Regions from separate parts of the Pantoea trifolii genome, predicted to be linked through region 3. Evidence: predicted binding sites of a transcription regulator. Region 3 holds the regulator's gene; each other region holds the start of a gene.
What was found. The regulator LexA, encoded in region 3, represses DNA repair genes until DNA is damaged. The targets are predictions, from matches to a motif close to TNCTGTATGTACATACAGNA.

Region 1 (7,535 bases), 1.1 Mb from region 3:
CTGGCGGCAATTGCCTCTTGCTCTGCCGCGCCGCGATAGAACAGGCGCAACGTTTCACGTCCACGCAGACGATCGTAAAAATCACCGCTCAGCCTTGCGAGAGCAACAAAGTTGCGGCGGTTGGCATCCGCCGCGCCCATACCAACCATCGCCATAAACAGAGGAATCAGTGGCGCGGTCACCAGCAGAATCAATCCTGCCGCCCAGTTAATCGGGAAAATGGCGATCAAAATAGCTAACGGAATGAAGACAGCTAGCGACATTTGTGGCAAATAGCGCGCGTAGTATTCCTGCATCTCTTCGATTTGTTCGAGCAGCAGCGTAGCCCAACTGCCTGCGGGTTTACCCTGAATCCAGGCGGGACCGAGCACATTGAGGCGATCCAGAACCTGCTGACGCAGCGTACGGCGAATGGCGACGCCAGCGCGATGTCCTGCCATTTCGCGGGCGTAATGCAATCCAGCACGTAAGACAAAGCACAGCAGCAGCAACAGAAAATCGGTGAGCAGTGAGGCGCGAGGTTGTTGCGCGACCACCAGATTTTGCAGCAGTGAAGCCAGTAACCAGGCTTGGGCGATAATGACCAGTGCGCCAGCAAAACCCAACAGCGAAGCCACACGCAAGTTGCGCGCACCGTGATGACGTTGCTGACGGAGCCAGCGAAGAAGTTCTTGTTGCCGTGATTTGTTCATGCGATGCCGTTTGGTAACTCAAAAGAGATGTGAATCCCGGATGAAAACCCAGCAATGTCGGGCGCGTGAACTGTAGCACGCAGGTAACAAAAAAGGCGACCAAAACTGGCCGCCTTTAGGCGATTATGATCAGGTTATTAACAACTTACTTATCGTTTTTAACCAGTCCATCAAGGAAGCGTTCCGCATCCAGCGCAGCCATACAGCCGGTACCGGCAGAGGTAATGGCCTGGCGATAAATATGATCCATCACATCGCCGGCAGCGAACACGCCTGGGATGCTGGTTTGAGTGGCGTTACCATGCAAACCAGACTGCACTTTGATGTAGCCATTTTCTAAATCCAGCTGACCATCAAAGATTGCGGTATTTGGACTATGGCCGATAGCAACAAACAGACCAGCGACATCGATTGATTCCGCCGCTTCACCTTTGGTAGAAAGCAGTTTCAAGCCTGTCACGCCCATTTGATCGCCGACCACTTCGTTCAGCGTGCGATCGGTGTGCAGCACGATGTTGCCATTACGCACTTTTTCCATCAGACGGTCGATGAGGATTTTCTCCGCGCGGAAGCTGTCGCGACGGTGAATCAGATGCACTTCAGCGGCAATGTTAGCCAGGTAAAGTGCCTCCTCAACGGCAGTGTTGCCTCCACCAATCACGGCAACTTTCTGGTTGCGGTAGAAGAAACCATCACAGGTCGCGCAAGCAGATACGCCTTTGCCTTTGAACGCTTCTTCTGATGGCAGACCGAGATAACGCGCTGAGGCGCCAGTTGCGATGATCAAGGCATCTGCAGTGTATTCACCGCTGTCGCCGACCAGACGGAACGGACGGTTCTGCAAATCGACGGTATGAATGTGGTCAAAAATGATCTCGGTGTTGAATTTCTCAGCATGCTCTTGCATGCGTTCCATCAACGCTGGACCGGTCAGATCGTTTGCATCGCCTGGCCAGTTCTCCACCTCGGTGGTGGTGGTGAGCTGACCCCCTTTTTCCAGCCCGGTGATTAATACCGGATTCAGGTTAGCGCGCGCTGCATATACCGCAGCAGTGTAACCGGCAGGGCCGGAGCCCAGAATGAGCAGCTTACTGTGTTTGGCCGTACTCATGCGTTCCTCAATTTTTCTGACAACATAGTTTTTGATTGTAGGGAAATTAACGTCGCAAAAAAAGGCTTCAGCAATTTTGTTAACAATCACTGCGAGCGGCGTAGACGATGAGTGTAAATTTTGCACGCGCGTTGCGCCAAAAGGGGGCAATGCTCGGCAATTAGTGGTGCAGCAGCATAAAAATTCTCATTTAAAAACAGCAACCCAGAACTCTATCTGGCATCTTGTACTGAATTTGGATGTTTTACTTTGACAATCGCCTGCGCTTTTGCGAAAACATTGGGAGAAGCAGAGAATATTTAGCGATTCAAAACAGAATTTCATTTCTGTTTTGGCCTTTTTAGCCGAATAAACTCAGCCTGACATTGGTAGTGACGCATGATGTGGACAGACAACATGCGTCATACGGATGGACGCGTTACTGCACAGGCTTATGGTCTTCACTTCAGTAAGGCCCTGAACAATGAGCGTTTTCAGGGTGTGGCAGGTAAAGGGAAGGAATTAAGAGAGACAATAATAATGGTAGACAATAAGAAACGCCCCGGAAAAGATTTAGATCGTATCGACAGAAATATTCTGAATGAACTGCAGAAAGACGGTCGAATTTCCAATGTCGAGCTTTCCAAACGTGTTGGATTATCGCCAACGCCTTGTCTTGAGCGCGTACGCCGCCTCGAACGTCAAGGCTTCATTCTGGGCTACACCGCGCAGCTCAATCCCCATTATCTGGATGCTTCATTGCTGGTTTTCGTTGAGATTACTCTGAATCGTGGTGCACCAGATGTGTTTGAGCAATTTAACGCCGCTGTGCAAAAACTTGAGGAAACTCAAGAATGTCACCTCGTTTCCGGTGACTTTGACTACCTGCTGAAAACCCGCGTACCGGATATGTCCGCCTATCGTAAACTGCTGGGCGAAACCTTGCTGCGTCTGCCGGGCGTAAACGACACCCGTACTTACGTGGTGATGGAAGAGGTCAAACAGAGCAATCGTCTGGTGATCAAAACCCGGTAGTGCAGGGCAGGTGCAAAGCTTGCAGGATTTCGGTACACTCCTGTGAATTCATACAGGACCAGCGTCGGGCATGCCCGGCGTTGTTGCCTTCTTAATTTACAGGCACCTGGAGAGTTCTCTTGAGCCAGGAATATACAGAAGATAAAGATGTTTCGTTACAACCGCTGAGCAGTGGACGTCGTCTGCTGGAAGCGTTGCTCATTCTTGTGGCCTTGTTCGCCATCTATTTGATGGTGTCGCTGGTTAGTTTTAACCCTTCAGATCCAAGCTGGTCACAAACCGCATGGCACGAACCTATCCATAATTTGGGTGGTAGCGTCGGCGCATGGCTGGCCGATACGCTATTGTTCATTTTTGGCGTGATGGCTTACGCCATTCCTCCCGTCATTATTGGTCTGTGTTGGATCACCTTCCGCCAACGCGATCGCCAGGATTACATCGACTACTTTGCCGTGGGTTTACGTCTGATTGGCGTACTGGCGCTGGTGGTAACAACCTGTGGTCTTGCGGCGCTCAACGTAGATGACATCTGGTATTTTGCTTCCGGCGGCGTCATTGGCAGCCTGGTCAGCAATGCAATGGCACCTTGGTTCAGTTCGGCTGGTGGCACCTTAACGCTGCTGTGCGTCTGGGCTGCCGGGATCACCCTTTACACCGGTTGGTCATGGCTGACGATTGCCGAGAAGATCGGTGGCGTGGTGATGGGTGTTCTGACCTTTGCCAGCAACCGTTCACGCCATGATGAACCCTGGCAGGAAGAAGAATACGACGACGAAGAGCAGGCTGATGAGGCGTCGCCTTCAATGCCTGCTTTACAGCCTGCAAATGAAGAAGACGATGTCTTGTTAGCCAAACCGCGCAAGATCAGCGAACCCGTTGCTGCAGAGTTGGGCGACGATCCGCTGCTGGCGAAGGCCAGTGCGGCAACTGCTGCTGCGATTGCGGTTACCACGCAAGCCGCACAGCAAAGCCCAGCCGTCGCGCAGCCTGGGACAAGTGCACCTGCAGAACCCGTCGCGATGCCGCGCGTTGCAGAATCTGCTGCCCAGCCAACGTCGGTTCCACAGCCTGTCGCTGCGGCGCCCGATCCGATCGCGCAACCTTCTACGCCGCTCTATCGTTTCGAGATGCCAAATGAACCGGCACCTTCGCCGTTTTCGCCGGCTGATGACGATGAAGGCCCAAGTATGGGCAACTGGCAGGATGCCGCTTCATCTTCAGCGCCTTTAAACAGTGTCGCCGCCGCTTCACTGGCTGCGGGAGCAGTAAAAGCAGCATCTTCAACAGCTGCTTATTCGCCTGCTTTCGATATCGTGCCTGAGCGTGATTACAACCCGCAGGTGAAGCAGGGCATTGGCCCAGAATTGCCGCGTCCGAATAAGGTTAAGTTGCCAACTCGACGCGAGTTAGCGTCGTACGGTATCAAGTTGCCTTCGCAGCGTATGGCGGAAGAGCAGGCTAAAGATGCTGAGCAGCAACAGCCGGAAGTCACCGCGTCTTACAGCGTTCCTCCTCAGGAGGATGATGTTGAGCTGCAAGAGGCGCAGTTGCGTGAAGCCTTCGCATCACAGCAGCAGAATCGTTACGGTGAAAGCTGGCAGGGCGCGTCTGAGCCTGAAGATGAGGATGCATTGCAGCAGGCTCAACTGGCACGTCAGTTCGCCATTCAGCAGCAGCAACGCTATAACGAATCTGATGTGAAAGAAGCGCCGGTCTTTAATCTGGATACCTCGTCTGCGTTTGATTTTTCGCCAATGAAAGATCTGGTCGACGACAGCCCAAGCGAGCCGCTATTTACGATCTCTGCAACGCCAGAGCCGGAAGAACCCGCGCAGTGGCAGCAACCTGCTGCGCCGGAGCCTGCGTCATTACCTTCATTAAGTGCTGAATCTAGCCCGTGGTCGTCACCGGAACAGGAAGCCTATTCTGCGCCGCCTGCACCAGTGAAACCTGCAGCGCCAGCACAGGATAGCTTGTTCCATCCGTTCCTGGTTCGCCATGAACAGCCACTGGAAAAACCTTCTACGCCGCTGCCAACGCTGGATCTGCTCACGTCACCACCGGCAGAAGAAGAGCCGGTGGATATGTTTGCGCTGGAGCAAACGGCGCGACTGGTTGAGGCTCGACTGGCTGATTATCGTGTGAAGGCGGAAGTGGTAGGTATTTCGCCTGGGCCGGTCATCACCCGTTTTGAGCTCGACTTAGCGCCAGGCGTTAAAGCTTCACGTATCTCTAACTTATCGCGTGACCTGGCGCGTTCACTGTCAGCGGTTGCCGTGCGCGTGGTGGAAGTCATTCCAGGTAAGCCTTATGTCGGGCTTGAACTGCCAAATAAACATCGTCAAACAGTTTATCTGCGCGAAGTGCTGGATTGTCCTAAATTCCGTGAAAATCCGTCACCGCTTGCAGTGGTATTAGGGAAAGACATTGCTGGCCAGCCGGTTGTGGCTGATTTGGCGAAAATGCCTCACTTACTGGTTGCCGGTACCACTGGTTCCGGTAAATCGGTGGGCGTTAACACCATGATCATTAGCATGTTGTATAAAGCCACGCCGGAAGAAGTGCGCTTTATCATGATCGACCCGAAAATGCTTGAGCTGTCAGTCTACGAAGGCATTCCGCATCTGCTGACCGAAGTGGTTACTGATATGAAAGATGCGGCCAATGCGCTGCGCTGGAGTGTCGGTGAAATGGAGCGTCGCTATAAGCTGATGTCTGCGCTGGGCGTGCGTAATCTTGCCGGATATAACGAGAAGATTGAGCAGGCTGCGGCGATGGGCCGACCAATTCCCGATCCGTTCTGGAAGCCGGGCGATAGCATGGATACCACGCCGCCGGTGCTTGAAAAACTGCCTTATATCGTGGTACTGGTCGACGAATTTGCCGATCTGATGATGGCGGTCGGTAAGAAGGTTGAAGAGTTGATTGCTCGTCTGGCACAGAAAGCACGTGCGGCGGGTATTCACCTGGTGCTGGCGACACAGCGTCCGTCGGTCGATGTGATTACCGGTCTGATCAAAGCCAACATCCCGACGCGTATCGCCTTTACCGTTTCCAGTAAGATTGACTCACGCACCATCCTTGATCAAGGCGGTGCGGAATCGCTGCTGGGCATGGGTGACATGCTGTACATGCCGCCAAACTCCTCAATGCCAGTGCGCGTGCACGGTGCATTCGTGCGCGACCAGGAAGTCCATGCGGTCGTTCAGGACTGGAAAGCACGCGGTCGCCCGCAATACATCGAAAGCATCACCGCTGGTGAAGAGAGTGATAGCGCGGCTGGCGGTATGATGGGTGATGAAGAGCTGGATCCGCTGTTCGATCAGGCGGTCTCTTTCGTGGTGGAAAAACGCCGGGCGTCCATTTCTGGGGTTCAGCGCCAGTTCCGTATTGGTTATAACCGTGCTGCACGCATCATCGAGCAGATGGAAGCGCAGGGCATCGTTTCTGAACCGGGACACAATGGCAACCGTGAAGTGCTTTCACCGCCGCCACACGAAATGTAAATTATCGCGTGCGATTGTCTGCTTATGGGCCAGTTAACACTGGCCCATTGTTTATCTGTTGGTCGATCCCCATATCTTCGGGAGCTTTCGGCTTTTTCTCCTGTCGAAGAGACAGGACGACAACTACGTTTAATGCAGTAAGTGTCGGGAAACAATGAATAAGGAATCGAATCAGATGAAATTACGCGTTATTGCCTGTGGCCTGTTGGCCAGTTTTGTTTCCGCATCAGTATTGGCGGATGCGTCCAGCGATCTGCAACAGCGTCTCAATAAGGTGAACAGCTTCCATGCCAGCTTCAGTCAGAAAGTGACCGATGGCAGCGGCGCCAACGTGCAGGATGGTGAAGGTGAGCTGTGGGTTAAGCGCCCAAGTTTGTTTAACTGGCACATGACCGCGCCGGACGAAAGTGTAATTATCTCTGATGGCAAAAATCTATGGTTCTACAATCCCTTCGTTGAACAAGCGAGTGTTAGCCTGCTGCAAAAAGCGGCCAGCAATACGCCGTTTATGCTGATTGCGCGTAACCAACCAAGTGACTGGAAACAGTACAATATTAAGCAGCAGGGCGATAATTTCGAGCTAACGCCGAAAAGCAGTGATGGCAACCTCAAGCAGTTCACCATCAATGTGACATCGTCTGGCACCATCAATAAGTTCAGCGCGATTGAGCAAGATGGTCAGCACAGCGATTATCAGCTGAAGAGCCAAAACAACGGTGCCATTAGCCCAGACAAATTCACCTTTACGCCGCCAAAAGGGGTAACGGTGGACGATCAACGTCAGTGAGGTCTCGGTGAGTAACCTGTCTCTGGATTTTGCACCTTCGAATGAGTTTCAGCCGCTGGCCGCGCGTATGCGGCCAGCTACGCTGCAACATTACATTGGGCAGCAGCATTTGCTGGCGCCTGGTAAACCGCTGCCGCGCGCTATTGAGGCTGGGCATCTGCATTCGATGATTTTGTGGGGACCGCCGGGGACAGGGAAAACAACATTAGCCGAGATCATCGCCCATTACGGTAAAGCTGATGTTGAGCGGATTTCTGCGGTGACTTCTGGCGTCAAAGAGATTCGTGAAGCGATAGAGCGCGCCCGGCAAAATCGTCAGGTGGGCCGACGCACCATTCTGTTTGTCGACGAAGTTCATCGCTTTAACAAAAGTCAGCAGGATGCATTCCTGCCACATATTGAAGATGGCACCATCACGTTTATCG
Region 2 (7,535 bases), on a different contig from region 3:
GATCGGTGCTGAGGTTGCTCGGCTCCTTGCCAGTCGTGGTGCTAAGGTTGCAATCGCAGCACGCAGACAATCAAAAACAGAAGAAATCATTGAGGAAATTACCCGCGCCGGTGGGGATGTCAGAGGTTATTCGCTTGATGTTACTGATAAGCATCAAGTTGAGTCCGTAGTATCAGCCGTTATCAAAGATTTTGGAAGACTTGACGTTCTCATTAACAATGCAGGTCTGATGCCTATCCGCCCGATGTCAGAGGTCAATACTGACGAATGGGACGCCATGATTGATGTCAACTTGAAAGGCACGCTTTATGGTATCGCCGCCGCGTTGCCTCGTTTCCTGGCACAAGAGAGTGGGCATATCATTAATCTGAGTTCAGTCGCAGGTATTAAGGTATTTGCACCCGGCGGTACGGTCTATTCGGGCACAAAATTTGCCGTGAGGGCAATTTCAGAAGGTTTAAGGCAAGAGGTTGGAGATAAGGTCCGCGTCACGTCAATTGAGCCCGGCGCAGTAGAAAGTGATCTGAAATACTCTACATCCGGCACGGCATCAGAAAATGTTTTGGCGTTTTATAAACAAGCTATACCTGCAGCATCTGTTGCCCGTGCAATCGCTTTTGCCATTGAACAACCGGCAGATGTTGATATTAATGAAATTGTTCTACGTCCGACTCGTCAAGAGTTCTGAGACTTAGAAATTAAAGAATATCAGCAGGCCCTGAGTCACGTGCTTTTTTCAGCAATTAAATATGGGGCCGTTATGTGTCAGAAGTGTACAGAGTGTTCTCCCGAACGCTATTACGGCCCTGGATGCGCAGGGCCGTTACACGATTAATAACGATCTTACTTAACAGCACCTTTTGAGATAACTAGCTTCTCTGCAGGCCTGCTTTTCCAGTCGGCTTCATTGTTATTAAAATTGTCTGCCAGCACGTACGCAGGGGTTTTCGCCAGCCAATCTGAAAGTGAAATATCCTGATAGATGCCATTATCAAGAACAACCAAAACTTTAAGATCCTCATCGCCTATATTCTCAATGTAATGTCCATATCCTTGTGGAACATAGCCAACATCAGTGGTCTCATATTCAGCCGTTTCGGCGTGTCCATGCGAGCTGAAAACTGTCATTCGCCCTTTGCCCGAAATATAATATTGCCACTCATTTGCATTTGGATGCCAATGCATCTCTCTTACTGCACCAGGTTTCATTATCTCAATGACACCGGTAATTGTCTGGGAAATAGGGAATTCTTTCGAGGAAACGATATGTACACTACCTTCATCACTTTCGAAAAATGGTGGTTCACTCATCATAGGATAGTGGTGTTTAAGTGGTGAATCATCCCTGCCACCATTATCTCGTGGCAATGGAAGAACGGGGGGAACATGACCGTTCACGATATAAGCTTCACCCTGTTTGGCTTTGGAAAAGATGGAGGCGGGTAAATTTGTACTCTTACTTAATACTTCTTTAGGCGTGTGGGCGATCCAGTCAGTGATGCTAAATGTACCGAACTCGGAGAAATGACCGTTATCAAACGTTAAAATAAAGTGGGCGCCGCCATCTAATGCCTGAATAGAATGGCCGTAGCCTTTAGGAAAATACCAGACGTCACCCTCGCCGAAGTCGGCAACTTCTGACGTTCCTTCTGGATCAATAATGGTGATGCGGGCCTTGCCGGAAATCATGTAAGCCCATTCAGCGGCAATTGCATGCCAATGCAATTCTCTTACGGCTCCGGCCTCCAATGTCATATCTACGCCGGATATGCCTTCGGAAATAGGAAATTGATTAACCGTGGCTTCACGCGCCCACCCACCGGGCAGACTACGCTTTTCACTGTCTGAAAATTTGTATTTATAGACGCTTTTAGCATTATTATCCGGCTTATAAGTGGTAGGCGGAACTATATTACGATGATCACCTGCCACTGCGTTGTTAATAGCGGCACCAGTTAGACCAATGGTTGCTGCCCCGGCGGCAGACATTTTTAACATATCACGACGTGTTAACATTGAGGTTCTCCTTAAAAATTAAGAATAGTCCCGCTCGTCTAAGTTGGTGATGAATTGTTTATTACTTAATGTTTTAATGTTACAAAATAGCAATGATTATAAACAATATTTAAACGATTTTTAATCGTCTTTCTAAATGGATGGTTTGTTTTACTTTCGTTTAATTTTGATGATTTATTTTCACCGTATTTACTTTCAAACTCTGATTGTTGAACTCTCATCAAGAGCAAGTGAAGAGTTGTCGCGTTAATAAAAAAGAGTGATTCTTCTTTATGGGCACCAGTCATCTCGCTTGGTTTCAAATAATATACTCGCATTTGTCCTGTGCATTTCTCTTCTGTCCAATATTCCCTGGTAGCTTTAGTCAGTGTTAATGAGTTGCTGTTAGTCGGAATGATATTCTGTTACCCACCATCAAGAATAAAATTATCTTAACAGAATAGAATTAACTAACATTTCTCACCACTCAGATCATTATTACTAAGAACGACAACGGGTTTACCGCGTAAGTCTGGACGAAAGAGAGCCTCGCAGCTGGCATAAAATGAGTTAACATCCGCCAATCCAAACATTGGCATGTTTACCTCCTACGGGCTCTTGTGCTGCTAAAAAACCAGGTAACAACGCCAAGAAGCTGTAGTTCATCTGGATAGATCGCGGAGTAAGCCGGATTCATCGGCAATAGTGCCAGGCGAGGGTGTAACTGCAAACGCTTAACAGTGAACTCTCCAGCGACTTCGGCAATAACGATATCGTTATGGTTAGCTTCTTCAGCGCGATCGACAACCATGACGTCGCCATCAAATAATCCAAGCTCCTCCATACTGCTGCCACTGGCACGTACAAAGAAAGTGGAAGCACGCCGACGTATACATAACTCATTGAGATCGAGTTCCGACTCAACATAGTCCTGAGCAGGGGAGGGAAATCCTGCTGAACAAGCGTCAGCAAACAAGGGGATTTTCAGCGGTGGACTATAGTTTGGTGCCCAGAGAAACGTTAATCCGCTCGCGTAAGTGGCCGGTTTCATCGCTCGGCACTCCGATATAAAGTCCTAAAAATCATTGCTGTTGTGTGCTTGTCGTACATAAAAGGCCCTCCCAAATAACACTGTTTATATGTACAGTATTAAGGATGGGAGTTTATCTGGCAAGAGGAGTGATGCGGTAGAAAGTCTGATGAGTACGCAGATCGCTGATGGTAGTGATCTTTTTTTTTACATTTCGATACGTGGTATCTGCTTGGCCAATGATTATCTCCTATAAATTAGGCTAGACCGTGACCGTTCTAAGGAACAGCGCAGTAGGATCAGGAAAGTATCCGGAGTTAAAAAGTCTATTTTTTAAAGGGTGGTGAGCAATTGCGGGACACACGAATCGGGGCAGGGGAGTAGCAGCCAACGAGAAATCGGCGCTGTTCGGTTTCGTGACCTCCGGCAGGAAGGGCAGGCTACAGAACATGCCTTCGCAACAGGGGCGGCTTTCGTCGCACTCACTATAGGTTTGATGGTGGCAGTTGATTTTCTTTTCCTGAAATAATCGTCTAAGTACAAAACCACCTTTGTGTGTTCTTGTGATGCCTCCCTTACGCAGATCCTGCTGCGGGCGTACCCTGATGGAATATTAGCGTCCAGACATCTTCTGATGAGCGAACCCAGCATGACGCGCGTAGTGAAGCTTTGGCGCCGTTACTCTCAAATGTTCTGTAGTGCAGTATCGCGCTGCACTCTGTCGTGGTTATGAGCTGAAAGTCATCGCTGATAATGATAGGGGCAACTCTTTCCTGGACTAACGATGCTAACGTCTCAGCACGATTAACCGATATTCCCGAGCGTGTGATTTCACAAAAATCAGGATGAAGTCGTTGTTCTAACCAGTTGCGATCATGACGTTTCTCACCATGAAGGCTGCATTCCAGGGCTTTCAGCTTATCCAGTAGCATTTTCTCATCCTCTTAGCTTTAAATCTAAACCGTCTAGCTTGGAAACTTTTCATCATCAGTGCTCAGCATCAGTGCGATTGATGTGAAGGATGATGCCCACCATAGAGTTGAGTTCATTCTCAGGATAGTGTTCGCGCATACCCATTAACAGTACATCATCAGTCCATTCGCTCTGTTTATCTTGATATGTGGCGACTGATGATAACGACATGCTTTTAACTTCAGTCACTATTACCAAAGCCGTCTAGGAGCTGTCTGAGGCATTTACGTGAAGCATTGGGCCAGGGATAATTCCTTGTCATGCCATCTTATGGTACGAGATTTCAATCCTGATCGAACGTCAGAAAGCAGGCGTGGAACGAGTGGAGGGCTCTGCATCAATCCTCGGTCAATGATCTGTGTGGGTCACTCATTGTAGTGCTTTGAGACGTATTTATAAGTTATGCCTATCAGCGCGATAGTTAGCACGATCACAATATCAGCATTTATTGTTAATATTGCAATGATAACAATGGTTATTATTATCCCATCGAAAGCGAACAAGCTTTCAACCATACACACTAAGGAATATGACCATGAAAACTATCAAAGCAATGTCTATCGCCGCTGTAGCCGCTCTTTCACTGATGTCAGCAGCGAGCTTCGCGCAAAGGGTTACAGCTACTTCCCTGACACTTGATGGTGCTGAAGCGAAAATCGCTGCACAGGCTCAGCAGCAGGGTCAGCAGTACAAAATTCTTGAAGCCAGCAACGGCAACGTTGTTCACATGACCGCTGAGCTTTATAAATAACAGATGGTCGCAAAAGGAAGTGCCGGAAGAGGTCGCCCTATGGGCGGCCTTTTTCGCATCTTAACTAGCTTAAATGTCTTACTAAGCGTTATAGCCGGAATATGACAACCTCAGGATTCGTGACATAAAATAAGAATGTTGAATCGTGTAAAGTTCAAAGGGCTTATAAAACTCAAGCTGAGTGTTAAGCAACCCGTTTAATCTGTTGAAGTAATGGCATTTTAACACTCCAACGACTCCCAATCTTCACAGCAGCAGCGCGTTATTCGCCACTTAAAACACTGTATCGTCAGTTTTCTGGATAAGCTCCTTTCCCTGATTTTTGGGGCTGCCGACTTTGGCGGTCACAGGGTGCCATAGGAAACTGTTTTCAGGCAGGGCTGCCTTTTTTGCAATCAACTCTGCTTCTTTGGAAGAAGTGTCCGAGCTTAACCATTCTCTGACGGCATCAGCAGTAAGCACCAGAGGTCTTCGGTCATGAATATCCACCATGCCCTCATTACTTGAGGCGGTTACGATCAGAAATCCTTCATGGCCGTGCGGGTTATCAAAGGGATCTTTACCGATGGCAGCGAAGAACAGGGGCTCATGGCTTTTGTGGTGAATAAAATAGGGCTGCTTTTTGTTTCCGCTTCGTTTCCATTCATACCAGCCATCGGCTGGTACCACCGCGCGACCGTGATTCCACAGCGGTTTAAACATCCGGCTCGAGGCCGCGGTTTCTACGCGGGCGTTGATTAATGGCTGTTTATCCCACCACTCAGGACCATATCCCCAGTATACAGGATCGAGTTTGAGCTCACCGTCGCGCTCGTTAATCAGCAGTACATTAGTGCCAGGCGCTACGTTGTAACGCCCTATGGATTCTGGGTCATGGATGTAATCGCTATCGTCGACCCCTAGCGCGTCAAAGTAGGTATCGCGACTACTGTACTGAGCAAATCTTCCACACATATTTCGATCCCCCTGTTAGAAGGATAGCCGGTTCCCAGGAGACTTTTGGACGGCATATTTAAATGCGAGAAGTGAATATGAGTCATTGCTTTGCCCACCTAAATGTAAGACGCGGTATTCAACACAGTGTAAAAGCTCATGCAGATGATGAGTATTTTCATGCATATCAATTACGGTTAGGGTAAGTACAGAGGAATGCAGACAATATTTACTATTACGCTCGAACTTTGGAGAGAAACGAATGGGTAGGGTGAGACGGCATCTGGTTGAAACTGATTATGCACAGTGGAAAGCGTTATGGTTGGGCTATCTGGATTTTTACGTCAGCGAAGTCTCAGAGAAGGTTACCAATACCACCTTCAGGCGATTGCTCTGTGATAACGAACCAATGCACTGTCTGGTGGCGGAAGAGGATGGGAAACTTATCGGGTTTGCTCATTACATCTGTCATCGTAGCACCTGGACCACCGGTGATTACTGTTACCTGCAAGATCTTTATGTGCATAGTGATGTAAGGCTGAAAGGGGCAGGGCTGGCTCTGCTAACCGCCGTTGTTGATGCCGCAAAAACATTGAATTGTTCCAAGGTCTACTGGAAAACCCGCGAGGATAATTACCGCGCCAGAGCGCTTTACGACAAAATCGCTTCAAAGACGAATTTTGTAGAGTACCGTGCCGACTGACCATGAATTATTTCGGCACCAGTCTCCGGTGTCAGTGGCAATTGTTAGTTGTGAATTCAGGCGAGCATAAGCATGATCGGAACTTCACGAAAAATATTGGGGATGGAATTCTGTTATAACGGTGTAATTAGTGAACGTGGATCGTAATGTGAGTTGGGCTAATGAGCGATAAAGGGAAAAACTGGGTTAAGGCTGAGGACGTTGCGCGTCTTGCTGGTGTATCACGCTCCGCGGTATCCCGAACATTTACGCCCGGCGCATCTGTTGCTGAAAAAACACGTGTGAAAGTGATGCAGGCTGCGGAGCAGTTGGGGTATCAGGTCAATATTATCGCCCGTACCATGAACACCGGCAGCAGTAATTTCATTGGCATCGTTACCGCTGGCTTTGACAATCCCTTTCGCAGCAAACTCCTTTCTCCACTGGTGCATCAGCTGGCACTGCATGGTTTTATGCCATTATTAATGAATGCTGATGATCCTGAACAGCTGGCGCCCTCACTTAAACAATTGCTGAGTTATCACGTTGCGGGTGTGATCATCACCTCTGGTGCACCTCCGCTGTCATTGGCGGAGGAGTATCTGGAAAGAAAGATTCCCGTTACGCTGATTAACCGCCATGCCGAACTCAACGGATGTGACCGGGTCGCCAGTGATAATGAGCAGGGAATGAATTTGACGGCAGAGTATTGCCGCAAGCGTGGGTGGAACAATATCGGTTTTATTGGAGAGGACGAATCGAATTACAGTACTCGTGAAAGATTTCATGCATTAACCGCAAGTGCGCCGGATTTGAATCTTTCACCCATTTTTGTACCCGGGGGTGGCTATGAGGCGGGACGTTTAGCCGCGATTACCCTGCGCGATTGCCAGGTGCTGATCTGCGCCACGGATATGCTGGCGTTAGGTGCAATAGATGGTCTTCGTTCTTTAACGGGTGATAAAGCTCCACCAGCCGTTATTGGGTTTGACGATATTCCTCAGGCTGACTGGGATCCCTATCATTTGACCACCATCCAGCAGGATACAGACGGACTCGCCCAACAGGCAGTGGATCTTCTTGTCACGCGCATTGCCCAATTTGATTTGCCATCACGTCATCGTGCTGTTCCAGTGAAATTAATCATCCGTGAAAGCGCATAATGGAAAATT
Region 3 (7,535 bases):
GTTGAGTCGAATAACAGCTATGTGGTTTGTCATCATTTTGATGAGCCGGCACATACTTCAGTGATGTTGGTGTGTGACGGTTGCGCGGCAGTGACTGAAAAACATGCTCATGGTGTTGAAAAGACCATTGCTGGGTTAGCGGATCAGGCGGGATTTTCTTTGCGTCATACCGTGATTGAGGCACATGGCCTGTGTGAGAGCTGCGCAGAAGTGGCGGCTTGCACGCATCATGAAAGCTGCGAGCATGATCATCAGGTTGAGGGAAAAAAACGGGTAAGAAAATAGAGAGGCACGTCCTTGTGCCGGGCCAATCACTACGCTAAATGATTGGCGGGTAGGAGCATCTTCCTCAGGGGCAATTACCAGCGGTAATCTTTATTGGTGCTTTCCCAGTCCTTAACTTCTTGTTCGGCCTGGTCTTTTGCATAACCGTAGCGTTCCTGGATTTTACCGACCAGCTGATCGCGTTTACCTTCGATCACCGTCATATCGTCATCGGTAAGCTTGCCCCACTTTTCTTTAAACTTACCTTTAAACTGCTTCCAGTTTCCGCTCGCTTCGTCTTTGTTCATAATAATCCTCCACTACATCCTGAGTGAGATAGATATATTGCCTGCTTAGCTGGCGATATACCCAGACAACGCGCTACTCATGTGCGCCGTATAAGGTAATTGTAGTAGCCGCTTCGCAGTTTGCAGAGAAATACAGATTAATCTGTAGGTTACGCTTCGCTTATTCAGGCGTTGAACCAGCTATTGCGCAGCCAGTGACCGCGCCAAATCAGCCACAGCGTCAGTCCGCGTAACGCCAGGAACACCGTCACTGCCAGCCATAAACCGTGATTACCGAGCCATGGCAATGTGAGCAGCGCTAGACCGTAGCCGATTGCCGCTATCACCATGCTGTTGCGCATCTCACGACCGCGCGTCGCGCCGATAAACATGCCATCCAGCAAATAACACCAGACGCCAATCAGCGGCAGAATCACTTGCCAAATCAGATAGCGATCGGCCATCTCGCGTAGCGCTTCCAGTGACGTCAGCATCGCCACAATCTGCGGACCGGTGAACGCATAAATCAGCGCAAAGATTGCTGCAACGAAGCAAGCCTGCCGACAAGCCGCATGCCAAATCAGCAACAGCCTACTGCGATCTTTGGCCCCAACCGCTTCACCCGAACAGGCTTCAACCGCATAGGCAAAACCATCCAGCGCGTATGCGGTAAAAGTGAGAAACATCAACAGCACCGCATTGACCGCCACCACATCCGGGCCAATCCGCGCGCCAAGGATGGTGAGTGACGCGAAGCAAATTTGCAGCATCAAAGAACGCAGCATGATGTCGCGATTGAGGCGGAATAGCCGCGCCGCATCGCCACGCCAACTGCTTTTAAGCAGAGTAAAATGGATACCGCGCATCTTCAGCACGCGCGCCACCATCCACAAACCCACGCCCAGCGTGACATATTCTGCCAGCGCGGTGGCCGCCGCCGCGCCAGCCACACCCCAATGCAGTTTGAGGACGAACAGCAGATCAAGCAGGATATTCACCAGATTGCCGATGATCAGCAGCACCATCGGTGCGCGCGCATACTGCACGCCTAGCAGCCAGCCAAGAATCACCAAATTGGCTAAGGTTGCGGGGGCACTCAGCCAGCGAATCTCAATAAATATTTGCGCCTGCTGCTGCACTTCCGGGCTGCCGCCCATTAAAGCTGCCGCCAGGCTGCTTACCGGCGTTCGCAGCACCATAAACAGCACGCCAAAAACCAGGGCAATCAGCAGCGGTTGCGTTAAGGCGCGCGCCAGCGCGGTTTTGTCATTGGCGCCAAATGCCTGAGCGGTCAATCCGGTGGTGCTCATGCGCAGGAATAGCAGAAGCATAAAGATGAAGCTGGTCGCTGTTGTGCCCACGGCGACGCCACCGAGGTAAATCGGGCTATCGAGATGACCAATAACGGCGGTATCCACCACGCCCAGTAACGGGACGGTGATATTTGACAGGATCATCGGCAGCGCTAGCCGCCAGAGTGTTTTATCTGAAGAGGAAAACAGCTGCATCAGCCCATTCCGTTGTGTGCGGTAATCAGCGTAATGGCGCCAGCGTGAGCCGCAGAAAGAGTCACAGAGAAGTAAAACAGCAGACTGCGGTCAGCGCAAATTCGCACCGCCGCAGTTGGGGAGGATCAGAAACTGATCAGAGCCACTCGCCGTTGCGTACAATCCCGACAGCTAAACCTTCAATGGTTAGCGACTGCTCACGGGTATCAACGACAATCGGCTGGAAATCGGTGTTTTCCGGCAGCAGATGGACAATCGCGCCCTGCTTTTTCCAGCGTTTCACGGTGACTTCATCATCAATGCGCGCCACGACAACCTGGCCGTTACGCACTTCCTGCGTTTTATGCACGGCTAACAGATCGCCATCCATAATGCCGATATCTTTCATCGACATGCCGCTCACGCGCAGCAGGAAATCGGCACTCGGTTTGAACAGATTCGCATCCACCTGATAGTGGGCTTCAATATGTTCCTGCGCCAGCAAGGGTTCACCGGCAGCGACGCGACCAATCAGCGGCAACCCTTCGCTTGGTTCTTCTTCCATTAGTAAACGAATCCCGCGCGATGCGCCGGAAACAATTTCAATTACGCCTTTACGCGCCAGCGCTTTCAGATGCTCTTCAGCAGCATTGGGCGAGCGAAAACCCAGTTGCGCAGCAATTTCCGCACGCGTTGGCGGCATGCCCGTCTGGTTAATATGGTCGCGAATCAGGTCATAGACCTGTTGCTGCCGTGCAGTTAACGCTTTCATCCCGCCCCCTGGTTGTTTATACAGTCGCTGTGAGTATATACAGGTATTCGCGAAATGAAAACCGTAACAGAGGGAAAAATCAGCGGTTTGATGAATCTGGAATCCCTATCTCAAATGCGTCCAGAGCAGCGCGATCCAGACGAACAGAGCCAGTAAGATAGTCAGCAATACGGCGGCCGATCCCATATCTTTGGCGCGGCCCGCGAGCGGATGTTGTTCCTGCCCAATGCGGTCGACCACCGCCTCGATAGCGCTATTAAGGATTTCAACGATGATAACCAGCACTACCGAGCCAATCATCAAGATGCGGGAGAGGGTATCTACATCCAGCCAGCAGGCTACGAGAATGGCCACCAACGCGGCGACAGCTTCTTGCCGAAATGCGGCTTCGTTCTGCCATGCGGCACGCAGGCCCTGCCAGGAATAACCGGCTGCTTTCACTATTCTTACTAAACCGGTGACGTTATTTGCCATGTCTATGGAACCCTTGAACTATTTTGACGTCAATGAGTGGGCAGTTTGAGGCGGCAGAGCCACAGACCTTCGCTGCGCTTTCTGGTATGCTTGCCGCGCTTTGCTAACAAGAGGCTTAAAGTTGTCTATGTCAGGTTGGCGTAAACTCTATTACAAATTATTGAATTTACCACTCTCTATTTTGGTAAAAAGTAAGGTCATTCCGACCGATCCCGTTTCTGAACATGGGATCGATCCTACACGTCCGGTGATGTATGTTTTGCCTTATGATTCAAAGGCTGACCTGCTCACGCTGCGTGCTCAATGCCTGAAACATGATCTGCCCGATCCGCTGGCTCCGCTGGAGATCGATGGCACCCTGCTGCCGCGCCACGTGTTTATCCACGATGGCCCACGCGTGATTCCCTATTTCGTGGCCAATCCCGAATCGGTGAAGCTGTTCCACGATTATCTGGATTTGCACCGCAGCAACCCGCAACTCGACGTGCAAATGCTGCCGGTCGCGGTGATGTTTGGTCGCGCGCCGGGACGTGAAACATCCGGTGAATCCACGCCGCATCTGCGCGTGCTGAATGGCGTGCAGAAGTTCTTCGCCATTTTGTGGCATGGCCGCGACAGCTTTGTCCGCTTCTCGCAAACCGTTTCGCTACGCCAGATGGCGACCGAACACGGTACTGATAAGTCGATTGCACAGAAGCTGGCTCGCGTAGCGCGCATTCACTTTGCTCGCCAACGTCTGGCAGCGGTCGGCCCGCGTCTGCCTGCACGTCAGGATCTCTTCAACAAGCTTTTACAGTCCAAAGCGATTGAAAAAGCGGTAGAAGATGAAGCACGCAGCAAAAAGATTTCGCATGAGAAAGCCCAGCAGAACGCCATCGAAATGATGGAAGAAGTGGCGGCGAACTTCTCTTACGAGGCAATTAAGGTCACCGACCGCGTGATGGGCTGGCTTTGGAGCCGCCTGTATCAGGGCATCAACGTGCATGGCGGTGAGCGCGTGCGTCAGCTGGCGCAGGATGGTCATGAGATTGTCTATGTGCCCTGCCACCGCAGCCACATGGATTATCTGCTGCTCTCCTACGTGCTTTATCATCAAGGCCTGGTGCCGCCGCACATTGCTGCGGGGATCAACCTGAACTTCTGGCCAGCCGGCCCGATTTTCCGTCGCCTGGGCGCGTTCTTTATTCGTCGTACCTTTAAGGGCAACAAACTCTATTCCACCGTGTTCCGTGAATATCTCGGCGAGCTGTTTAGCCGTGGTTACTCCGTTGAATACTTTGTGGAAGGCGGACGTTCGCGTACCGGCCGTTTGCTGGATCCGAAAACCGGCACCCTGTCGATGACGCTGCAGGCGATGCTGCGCGGCGGCAGTCGTCCTATCACCTTCGTGCCGATCTACATCGGTTACGAGCACGTGATGGAAGTGGGCACGTATGCCAAAGAGCTGCGTGGCGCGGCCAAAGAGAAAGAGAGCTTCCTGCAGATGGTGCGCGGCTTGCGTAAGCTGCGCAATCTTGGTCAGGGCTACGTTAACTTCGGCGAACCGCTGCCGTTGATGAACTACCTGAACAAAAACGTGCCGGAATGGCGGGATGCGATTGATCCTATCGAACCGCAACGCCCTGCGTGGATGACACCTGCTGTGAATGACATTGCGGCGAAGCTGATGGTGCGCATTAACGAAGCCGGTGCGGCCAACGCCATGAACCTGTGCGTGACTGCGCTGCTGGCGTCACGTCAGCGTTCATTAACCCGCGAACAGCTGATTGAGCAGTTAGAGTGCTACACCCAACTGCTGCGCAACGTGCCTTATTCACCGGAAGCCACGGTGCCCGATATGAGCGCCGAAGCGCTGCTTGACCACGCGATGGGCATGAACAAGTTCGAGACCGAGCAAGACAGCATTGGCGACATTATCATTCTGCCGCGCGAGCAGGCAGTGCTGATGACCTACTATCGCAACAACATTCATCACATGTTAGTGATGCCATCGTTGATTGCCGCCATCGTGCAGCAACATCGTGAAATCAGCGAAGCAGAGCTGCTGCGTCAGGTGAGCCTGGTATATCCGATGCTAAAGAGCGAGTTGTTCTTACGCTGGGACAAGGCGGAGTTGCCTGCACTACTTAACGCACTCTGTGCAGAGATGGCGCGCCAGGGCCTGATCACCTTGCAGGATGGTCAACTAAGAATGACGCCGGCACGTCACCGTTCGCTGCAACTGCTGGCGGCGGGTATTCGTGAGACGCTTCAGCGCTTCGCGATTACCTTCGCTATCCTCAGCGCGAAACCGGCCATCAACCGTGGCACGCTGGAGAAAGAGAGCCGCACCCTGGCTCAACGCCTTTCTGTATTGCACGGTATCAACGCACCCGAGTTCTTTGATAAAGCGGTATTCACTGCATTGGTACTTACGCTGCGTGATGAAGGTTATATCAGTGACAAAGGCGATGCCGATGCGGAACGCAGCCATATGATGTGGCAGATGCTGGCGGAGCTGGTCACCAGCGATGTCCGTCTGACGATTGAGAGCGCGGTCACCCACGATTAGTAGGCGACATGAAAACACAAAGGCGCACTTCGGTGCGCCCTGCTAAGTCCTCGCTATTCTCCCACGATCCCTCCTGCCTGATGACTCATCTCGGTCGCCATGAATGGCGACCCTACGAGACTTGTAGCGATGGCGAGTCAAAATTATGCCTTGATGGTGCAGCGCGGGTGTTGAGGCGACATCCCAACTCGCTGAACGAGTGAGGGATTCCAGGGCGAGCCGCATGGATGCGGCGAGAGGTGGCGCTGAGCAGGAGCGAATCGCCACCGGTCCGTCAGGAATTGTGAACGAGTGAAGGCACCGCGCAGCGGCGAGCTGGGCTGGCGCAAGGCCCGGGAGTGCAGAGGGCGCGGCCAGGCGCTCTCTGCTCGGTCGCCGCACGAAGGTGCTGCAACTGCCTCAGCGCAAAGCGAACGAAAGTCGCTCTGCGCTTAACTGAACAATATTACGCTTCAGTGCGCCTTTTTTGTTTATAACAAATCCGCGAACGGCACGGTGCTGAGCAGAATGCCGAGAAACAGCACCATGCCCACATAGTTGTTATTCAGAAACGCCTGGAAGCAGGGATCACGCTCGCGCTGGGCAATCAGCTTCTGCTGATGCACAAACAAACCAGCTGCCAGTAACAGTGACCAGTAAAACGCGCCATTCAGATTGAGCATCATGCCCACCAATGCCATTAGGCCAAGCGTCGCCAGCTGCAATAAACCGATAATCAGTTTGTCATAACGACCAAACAGAATCGCCGTCGACTTCACACCAATCTTCAAATCGTCATCACGATCGACCATTGCGTACTGCGTGTCATAGGCCACCGTCCAGCAGATATTTGCCAGGAAAACCAGCCAGCAGACCAAAGGTAAAGACTCACTAACTGCCGCCCAACCCATGGGAATCGCCCAGCCAAATGCCGCGCCGAGCACCACCTGCGGCAGATGCGTATAGCGCTTCATAAACGGATAAACCCACGCCAGCGCCAGGCCGCCAAATGACAGCAAAATGGTCATGGTGTTCATGGTCAGCACCAGCATAAACGCCAGCAAGCCGAGACCGGCGAAAAGCAGTTTGGCCTCTTTCTCAGATACCGCGCCGCTGGCCAGCGGACGTGACGCCGTGCGCTTAACGTGACCATCGATTTTGCGGTCAGCGTAGTCATTGATGACGCAGCCTGCAGCACGCATCACGATCACGCCGAGCACAAACACTAACAGCACCGGCAGCGGTGGAATCGCCATGCCGGAGAGCCACAATGCCCACAGGGTTGGCCATAGCAGTAGCACGGTGCCGATGGGTTTATCAATACGCATCAGGCGGCAGTAAGCCTGCCATTTGGTCATGGGTAAGGTGTTTTGCACAGTGGTTTATCCTTGATCCAGCGCGCGATAGAGCGGCGACGCCGGTAAAAACAGTTCAGTTAACAGTAGCGGTTTGCCCGACAAGCGCAGGCGAGAACGGCGTCCCCATAACTCGCCAACCTGACCGGGATCGATAAAATCGCGGCTCAGGGTAGATGATGAGAACAGATAGCGACCGAGCGGACGCGTACCGAGCTGTTGCAGCATCTGCTCCGGGCCGTTCAGCGTGCTTTCTGGCACCACCGTGCGGCCAATCAGCCAGGGTACGCCATCACCGCACAGCACAATTTCGCGCAGCCAGAAGCGCGGATCGGCGGGCAGAAATTCCGCCTCATCCGTTATCTC
Region 4 (7,535 bases), 1.2 Mb from region 3:
AGGCAACCAGGTCTTCTTTACTATAGGATTCGCGTTTATCTACCATGTTCTCAATATGCCTTCTTTTAGTGAAGCCCGAATATTAGCGAACAGTTGTACGCTGAGCAATCTTATCAACTGTGGTTGAACCAGTTGAGCCAACGTAATGGCCATGGACGCAGGCGAGCTTCCTGCTGGTTCAACTGGGTAATGCGTTCCTGAATGGTGCTAAGCAGTGATTCGCCGCTTTCACTCTGCCAAACAATGCCGGTCAGCAGCGGCAGCGCTTCATCTACGCTCTCAATGGCCCAAAGATGGAATTGTCCGGCTTTAACCGCTTCCACTACGTCCTGATTCAAACTGAGATGGCGCGCGTTACTGGCAGGGAAAATCACACCCTGCTTGCCGGTCAGTTCACGTGAGTTACAGATGTGGAAAAAGCCTTCAATTTTTTCATTCAGGCCACCGACGGGCTGCACGTTACCAAACTGATCCACTGAACCAGTTACCGCAATCTGCTGATTAACCGGTTGATTAGCCAGCGCGCTGATTAACGCACACAGCTCGGCCAGCGAGGCGCTGTCGCCATCCACTTCAGAATAGGATTGTTCAAACACCAGCGAAGCCGAGAAGGGTAACTGTTGCTCCAGCTCCAGTTCGGCAATCAGATAGGCTTGCATGATCATCATGCCTTTTGCATGAATGTTGCCACCTAACTCAGCTTTGCGCTCTACATCGGTGAATTCGCCATCGCCGGGATGTACCACACAGGTAATGCGTGAAGGTTCGCCCCACGGACGCGGATGACCCGGGAACTCAACCACCGAAAGGCCATTGATTTGGCCGACCACTTCGCCTTCAGTCTCAATCATGATCTGATTAAGCAGGATTTCATCGCGCATGCGATCGGCGAGGAAGCCTTCACGCCACTGGCGTGCTTCCAGTGCTTCTTTCAACGCTTCGGCATTGATGCTGTCGCCATGCAGCGCCGTTTCCTGTAGTTGACGACGAAGCCAGCGTGGGCAAAGCGGTAAGGTGTCTTGATCACCGGTCATGCGTGCCGCTTCGGTGATCAACAATGGCCAGAAATCCGCTTCAGGCTGGGCTAACCCAGCTTGTTCAGCTTGTGTTAGCGTCCACTGGCACCATGAAGTCATGTCGTCTTCGTCGAGAATCTGTAAGCTCTCTTCAAATTCGCTGTACAGCGCCATCTCATGAACTTCGACGTCCATTTCCTGGAAGGCGGCCAGTGCATCACGGTCGCCACACAGTACCAGACGCAGTTGCAGCGGTAGCGAGGGAATGGCGACGGGCAGCGGTTGACGCTCATCCTGTGAATACCAATCGAAGCGACCTTGCTCAATGCACTTACGCAGACGCAGCCACAACAGCGGCTGTGCCAGCAAAGTATTGACCGCAAGTATTAACGTGCCGCCATTGGCGCGATGCAGTAGGCCCGGTTCAGGCTGCACACGGTCTTTATATTGACGTACGCAACCGAACAGTTGCTCAGCTTCAATCCAGTCGGCGAAATGCACGCCGCCCTGGCTGGTGAACGGGCGATTGATATCGGTTGGCGCGAGCAGGCTAACGTTATCGCCCATCACATGATAGTCACCACCGTAGAGAGCAATCTCATCCGGCTGGAAACGTTGCGCTGCATCGGCGATGCAGGCCAGGTAATCGCTGTTTTCCTGACTGCGCAACAGCAGCAGTGGGAAACCCAGGGTTTGATGATGCAAATGCGCCAGCGCATTCAGCAGACGCGGCTGAACCGCGGCAAGACTATCGCAATCTTCCAGTGAGACGTTCGAGAAAATGGATTGGTAGCGGTCGCTATCCGGCTGCAGGGCTTGCCACGTAATTTGAGTGCTGGTCAAAATATTCGCATTAGTCTGATTTAGGAAAAGCGCGATTATACAGGAATCAACCCGGTTAATCACGGCGGAGTTCCGGCCCGGATTGTGACGGCTGCAACATGTTTTTCCTTGCTGCATCCAGGAAAAAAGCTGTTATTCTTAGTTTGTTACGTGATCACGATGAGATTCCGATGAAATACCAGCAACTCGAAAATCTTGAAAGTGGATGGAAGTGGAAATACCTGGTGAAAAAGCATCGGGAGGGTGAACTGATCACCCGTCATCTTGAGCTTAGCGCGGCGCAAGCTGCGGTTGATACGCTGCTATCGATGGAAAACAGCCCGGTTGAGGTTAACGAGTGGATCGCCCAGCACATTCATCCTGATTTGGAGAATCGTCTCAAGCAGACGATACGTGCGCGCCGTAAGCGTCACTTTAATGCCGAGCATCAACATACGCGTAAGAAATCGATCGATCTGGAATATCTGGTGTGGCAGCGACTGGCGGGATTGGCGCAGCGTCGCAGTAATACGCTGTCAGAAACTATCGTCCAGTTGATTGAAGATGCTGAACGCAAAGAGAAGTATGCCAGCCAGATGTCTACGCTGAAACAAGATCTTCGGGCGATCCTTAGGAATGGTGGTTCGGAAAAAGAGTAGAGTTCTTTTCGTTCTCATTACATTCAGCCATAAAAAAACCCCGCCTAAGCGGGGTTTTTTACTGCGTGATAACTTAAGCCTGTGGCTGAGTTACAACGTCTTTGATACCTTTCACGTCGATTTCAACGCGACGGTCTGGCGCCAGGCAGTCGATCAGGGCATTGCGGCCTTTCACGCTGTCACAGGTGTTGCCAGTAACTGGGTTAGATTTGCCCATACCGCGTGCAGAGATCTTGTTAGAAGGGATACCTTTAGATACCAGGTAATCAACTACAGACTGAGCGCGTTTCTCAGACAGTTTCTGGTTGTACTGCTCTGAACCGATGCGATCGGTGAAGCCCAGTACTACAACAGAACCGTCTTTCGGATCCATTGAGCTCAGCTGGCTGTACAGCTGGTCCAGAGCCTGCTGACCTTCTGGCTTCAGAGTTGCCTTGTTGAAGGTGAACAGAACGTCAGACTTCAGAGTGAAACGCTTGGTTTCAACAACTGGCGCTGGAGCTGGAGCCGGAGCGACAACTGGCGCTGCATCATCTTCCTGACCGAAACGGTAAGAAACGCCGACGCTCAGCATGCTGTTGTCTGGACGTGTACCAACGGTACCTGCGTCACCGATGTTGTTAACCCACTGATAGTCCAGGCGAGTCGCCCAGTTTTTGGTCAGCGCATATTCAACACCAACAGCAGCCAGCGGAGAAACGCCGGTGTCGTGGTCGCTGTGACGAACGCCATCGGTGTTCTGAGTAGAGTCTGCGCGCCATACCATACCACCCAGACGGGTGTAGACATCGAAGTCTTCGGTGATTGGGTAGCTTAGTTTAGCAGCCAGCTGAACGCCTTGTGCTTTGAACGCGCCATTGGTCACGTTGCCTTTGTTAGGCATACGGCCCAACCAGTCGTAGCCCAGCTCGAAGCCCAGGTACGGGTTAGCTTGGTAACCAGCGAATGCACCAGCACCCAGCTGTGATTCGTGAGTTGGACCGTCGTTGTTCGCGTAACCGTTACCGTAGTAACCAGTATCGTGATACTGAGACCAGCCCAGTTTAGCACCGGTATACCAGGTGTTATCTTTAGGTGCGGCCTGCGCTACGGTAGCGAAGCCAGCCAGTGCCACTGCAATTGCGATAGCTGTCTTTTTCATTTTTGCGCCTCGTTATCATCCAAATAGGCAATGAGCAAAAAGGTTGCTCTTTGTGTTAATCCTTCGCCGGGTCTAAACGCTCGCTTTTGACTCTACCGAAAAAACGGAGGTTATTGAGCACCCTGGCGAGCTAAAGTCTACAACGAGATTGGAAACTTACAAGTATGATGTGACGCCGGGCAGCAAAAAAACAGCGATTTATACACACATTTTAACAAATCACCTGGCTAAATCTTCGGTATTAGAAAACAAAAAAGCGTCTAAGCCATTGTCATAGCTGGCGGGAAAAGAATCAGTAGCTTAGATGCAACTTATGCAAAAAAAATGCTGAGAAAATTCCTGGAATTTACTTAATGAAACAATTCAGACGGAATTTTTGCGGAGTTAGGTTGTCTGGAAGGGGCGTATTGACCTCCCTGCGGACGCAAAATCAGACCGAGTGCTTCACCTTCTGCCGCGGCTTTTTCCAATTCTAGACGCTCTTCATCGCTCAATTCGTACGGAATCCAGGCTAGAACCACGCTGTAATTGCCTGTACGTAATGCCTTCACCATACTTTCCACGGTGTTAAAACGCTCAGATTCGGTGATATGCATACTCTTTTCTAACGGCAATCCTGACTGCTGCATCCAGCTACGATTCAACTTATGCGCTGGAGTGAGCCACAGCTGCCAGCGCGATTGCTCGCTCAGCTGTTTCAGTACCGGCAGCAGTATAAGTTGCATCATTCCAGGTTGTTCGCTGGAGCGCAGTTCAGTGATTCCACCCAGCGAAGGTTGCGCTAAGCTGGATGAAGCGAAACGATGTGAACGGTCAGCAGAGCCAGAGAAATGAGTACGCATAATTTAATCACTCAGTAATGAACTGTATGGATGTACAGTAATGGCTTCCTGGATAAAGATCAACCTCAATTTCTGAAAACGCCTCGCAATTTCTGCACAAGATACCTCCCGTCTGCTTTTATTCATTGAACAGCTAAATCGTTTTTTTTATCTTCTAACCAGATGAATCTGCGAGCTTTTATAGGAAATTTCCCGCGCATGGAATCCATTGAAGGGGGCGTTATGAAGAGATATAACCCGGTAGTTGAACAATCGAAAGCGCAGTTGGCGGCATTAGGTAAAATTGAATCGCGCACGCAATTTGGTGGTTATGCACTGACTGTTGAGAAGGTGATTTTTGCGTATATCAATGAGGATGCACTCTATCTTCGAGCTAGCGAGGCGCTTCACGTCTATAACGCACAGCGTTCACTGGAACCGCTAGTGTACCGTAAGCGTGGCGTGCCGGTGACACTGAGCTACTTCAAAGTGGATACGCAATTGTGGCAAAACCCTGAACAGTTATTGCAGCTGTCAGCATGTTCTCTGCGTGCCGCACAGGACGAAGCAGCGACCAGACTTGTCTCGCTGCGTTTGAAAGATCTGCCGAATTTAAGCCTGCGATTGGAGCTGATGCTGCATAAGGTAGGGATCAGTTCGGTGCAATTGCTGTGTGAAACAGGCTCGCGACAAAGCTGGCTGAAACTACGCGCGGTGAATAAGCACATTGGGTTAAAAACGCTGTTGGCGCTGGAAGGTGCAATATCAGGACATCATGAAGCGGCGTTACCCAGCGCCATCAGGCAAGAGCTTTACACCTGGTATCTAAAAATGCTCCGCCAGCACGCGGCGGAGCATCAATCGCTTTAGTCATTGATGAGAGTACGGCGTAGACGGGCAATTTCAGGCAGCAGCGCGACTAACAAGCCCAATTGCTGAATCACTAATGGTGCGCGTGTATCCGGGCTGTTTTTCATCTCGTTCATGCGCTGCATTAGCGCCTGCTGCATCTCAGTGGCTTGAGTATCCGTAACCCGGTCGATCTGCAGCACATCTTCAATGAAGCAGACTGCGTCATCCAGTAAGTTCAGTAAAGTAGCATCCGCGAGATGTGCGCGGTGCGCTCCCAGTGCGGAGATATAGCTGAGGAAGGAGTGGTTCAGACATAGCAGTCGAAACGCATTTTCACGTAGCGGCTGTTGTAGCTTGAGTTCACCACTGATGTTTGACACCACTGACGCCAGCTCGGCATCGGCATTATGCGCATCGCGGCGTGCCACGCGATAAGCGAGACGATTGTCTTTGCCTTGGTGATATTGCTCCATAATCGCATCCAGATAGCGACAGTTCGCATCCAGTGTGCGATCGGCGACGGCGGTGATTTTGCGAAAACGCCAGTCTGGCCAGACAAAGGCCACGGCCAGCCACGCCAGTCCGCAGCCCAGTAAGGTATCCACCACGCGCGGCAGCGCCACTTCAAATCCTTCGCCGAGCAAGTTGAAGCACAGCAGAACCAGCAAAGTGATAAACAAAGTGGCTTGCGCATACTGAATCTGGCGGAAGGCGAAGAACAGCACGCCGCTCAGTACAATCAGCACCAACTGACCTTCAATTGAGGGCACCAGCCACAATACCGGCAGGCCGATGGCAACGCCGGCTAAGGTGCCGCCAATACGCAATGCGAGGCGTCGTCGGGTGGCGTTGTAGTTGGGCTGGCAGACAAACAGGCTGGTCAGCAAGATCCAGTAACCGCGATCGACGCCGGTGATTTGAATAAAGGCGTAGCCAACACACAGCACTAGCGACATACGCACTGCATGGCGGAACAGGGCCGATTGTGGGCTGAGATGGCGACTCAGGCGTAAGCGGATATCCGCCCAGCCGCTGAGCCCTTCGCGTGACAGATGGTGATCGCTCTGCGGAGACGGTTCGGCCAGCATCTGCTCTGACTCAATCGATGCCAGTTGCGCATCAATGGCGCGCAGATTACGCAGCAGCCAAAACAGTGCATGAATGTGTGGATCCTGCAGCTCGTTCTGCTGAAGGCGTTGCAGCGCGGTTTCCAGCCGTTCAAAGGTGCGTTCAAAATGGCTGTCGTGATGCCACGGCTGACGCAGCAAAATGGTCTCCGCCAGTTGCCGACACGCGCGCGCTTGCATGTTCATCAGACGCTGGAAACGGAATAGCACTTCGTTGTAACGCCAGTTATCACGCAGCAAATGGTATTGCAGATGCGAGGAGCTGGCGCGTTCATGGATATCCTGCGCGACAAAATAGTAGTGCAGGCTGCGACGCGTGCTGCGTGAACCGCGGTCGCCACGCAAACGACTTTGAATGGTGCTTTTAGTGAGATTGAGCTGGGCCACCAACTGGCTGTTGACCATCGCCGTGGCAACCAGCGTAGCGTCATCCTGATCGCCGCCATCAGGATCAAACAGGTTTGCTTTGGCTTCAAGATAGCGCGCCAGCTGGGAAAAACTGCCTGCCAGTTGTTCCTGCACCGGGCGCACCGGAAACATCAAATGACCAACAAAGGTCAGCAAGTTGTACCAAAGGGCACCGATCAACAGCAGCGCTGGCTGCATCCACCACTGCGGGAACAAGCCGATGCCCAGCATGGTATAAACCGCAATCAGCAGCGCACCAAAGGCGATGGTGGCATAACGCTGTCCCAGCGCACCGAGCAAAATAAAGCCCCAGCTGGAAAGCGCCAGACCCAGAGCAAACGCCCACGGATGGGGGAACAACAGTTCCACCGACACCGAAGCAATACAGAAACACACCAACGTGATCAACAGATTGCGCACACGCCCAATCCAGCGATCGTCGAGATCCGCCAGCGCCGCAGCGACGACACCCAGCGTCAGCGGAATGGTCCACTCTATTTGGTGCAGCCACCACGGCACCGCCGCGCATCCGGTCAAGGCAAAGAAGATGCGCAGCAAATAGCGCAGGCTGCTGTTAAACAGATAACGTCGCCAGCCTGGCAAGGCGTCATGAATCATTGAACGGCCTCAGTAACGGCGACGCGCATTAGCTTCACGCGCGGCCTGGGCTTCTTCAACGGAGACCACGC

Region 1: a site for LexA is predicted at 2,856-2,875, ahead of NQH49_RS06815 (DNA translocase FtsK 4TM domain-containing protein). Genes of this name have one in related genera too.
Region 2: a site for LexA is predicted at 3,125-3,144, ahead of umuD (translesion error-prone DNA polymerase V autoproteolytic subunit). Genes of this name have one in related genera too.
Region 4: a site for LexA is predicted at 4,501-4,520, ahead of sulA (SOS-induced cell division inhibitor SulA). Genes of this name have one in related genera too.

What each region holds. Positions count from the first base shown of each region.
Region 1 covers NZ_JANIET010000001.1:1,474,032-1,481,566, forward strand. Annotated here, with positions in the region: gene cydD (heme ABC transporter permease/ATP-binding protein CydD) at 1-692, opposite strand, end outside; gene trxB (thioredoxin-disulfide reductase) at 838-1,803, opposite strand; gene lrp (leucine-responsive transcriptional regulator Lrp) at 2,323-2,817, shown strand; gene NQH49_RS06815 (DNA translocase FtsK 4TM domain-containing protein) at 2,937-6,323, shown strand; gene lolA (outer membrane lipoprotein periplasmic chaperone LolA) at 6,499-7,110, shown strand; gene NQH49_RS06825 (replication-associated recombination protein A) at 7,118-7,535, shown strand, end outside.
Region 2 covers NZ_JANIET010000003.1:36,293-43,827, reverse strand. Annotated here, with positions in the region: gene NQH49_RS23150 (SDR family oxidoreductase) at 1-688, shown strand, start outside; gene NQH49_RS23145 (cupin domain-containing protein) at 844-2,016, opposite strand; partial or broken gene NQH49_RS23140 (Y-family DNA polymerase) at 2,487-2,588, opposite strand; gene umuD (translesion error-prone DNA polymerase V autoproteolytic subunit) at 2,597-3,046, opposite strand; gene NQH49_RS23125 (YdgH/BhsA/McbA-like domain containing protein) at 4,533-4,748, shown strand; gene NQH49_RS23120 (SOS response-associated peptidase family protein) at 5,022-5,702, opposite strand; gene NQH49_RS23115 (GNAT family N-acetyltransferase) at 5,953-6,384, shown strand; gene NQH49_RS23110 (LacI family DNA-binding transcriptional regulator) at 6,546-7,526, shown strand.
Region 3 covers NZ_JANIET010000001.1:375,643-383,177, reverse strand. Annotated here, with positions in the region: gene zur (zinc uptake transcriptional repressor Zur) at 1-285, shown strand, start outside; gene NQH49_RS01690 (CsbD family protein) at 360-572, opposite strand; gene dinF (MATE family efflux transporter DinF) at 737-2,059, opposite strand; gene lexA (transcriptional repressor LexA) at 2,196-2,810, opposite strand; gene NQH49_RS01675 (diacylglycerol kinase) at 2,916-3,284, opposite strand; gene plsB (glycerol-3-phosphate 1-O-acyltransferase PlsB) at 3,412-5,835, shown strand; gene ubiA (4-hydroxybenzoate octaprenyltransferase) at 6,306-7,190, opposite strand; gene ubiC (chorismate lyase) at 7,197-7,535, opposite strand, start outside.
Region 4 covers NZ_JANIET010000001.1:1,546,055-1,553,589, forward strand. Annotated here, with positions in the region: gene fabA (bifunctional 3-hydroxydecanoyl-ACP dehydratase/trans-2-decenoyl-ACP isomerase) at 1-46, opposite strand, end outside; gene NQH49_RS07080 (AAA family ATPase) at 114-1,976, opposite strand; gene matP (macrodomain Ter protein MatP) at 2,030-2,497, shown strand; gene ompA (porin OmpA) at 2,571-3,638, opposite strand; gene sulA (SOS-induced cell division inhibitor SulA) at 3,989-4,480, opposite strand; gene NQH49_RS07100 (TfoX/Sxy family DNA transformation protein) at 4,703-5,329, shown strand; gene yccS (YccS family putative transporter) at 5,326-7,464, opposite strand; gene NQH49_RS07110 (YccF domain-containing protein) at 7,474-7,535, opposite strand, start outside.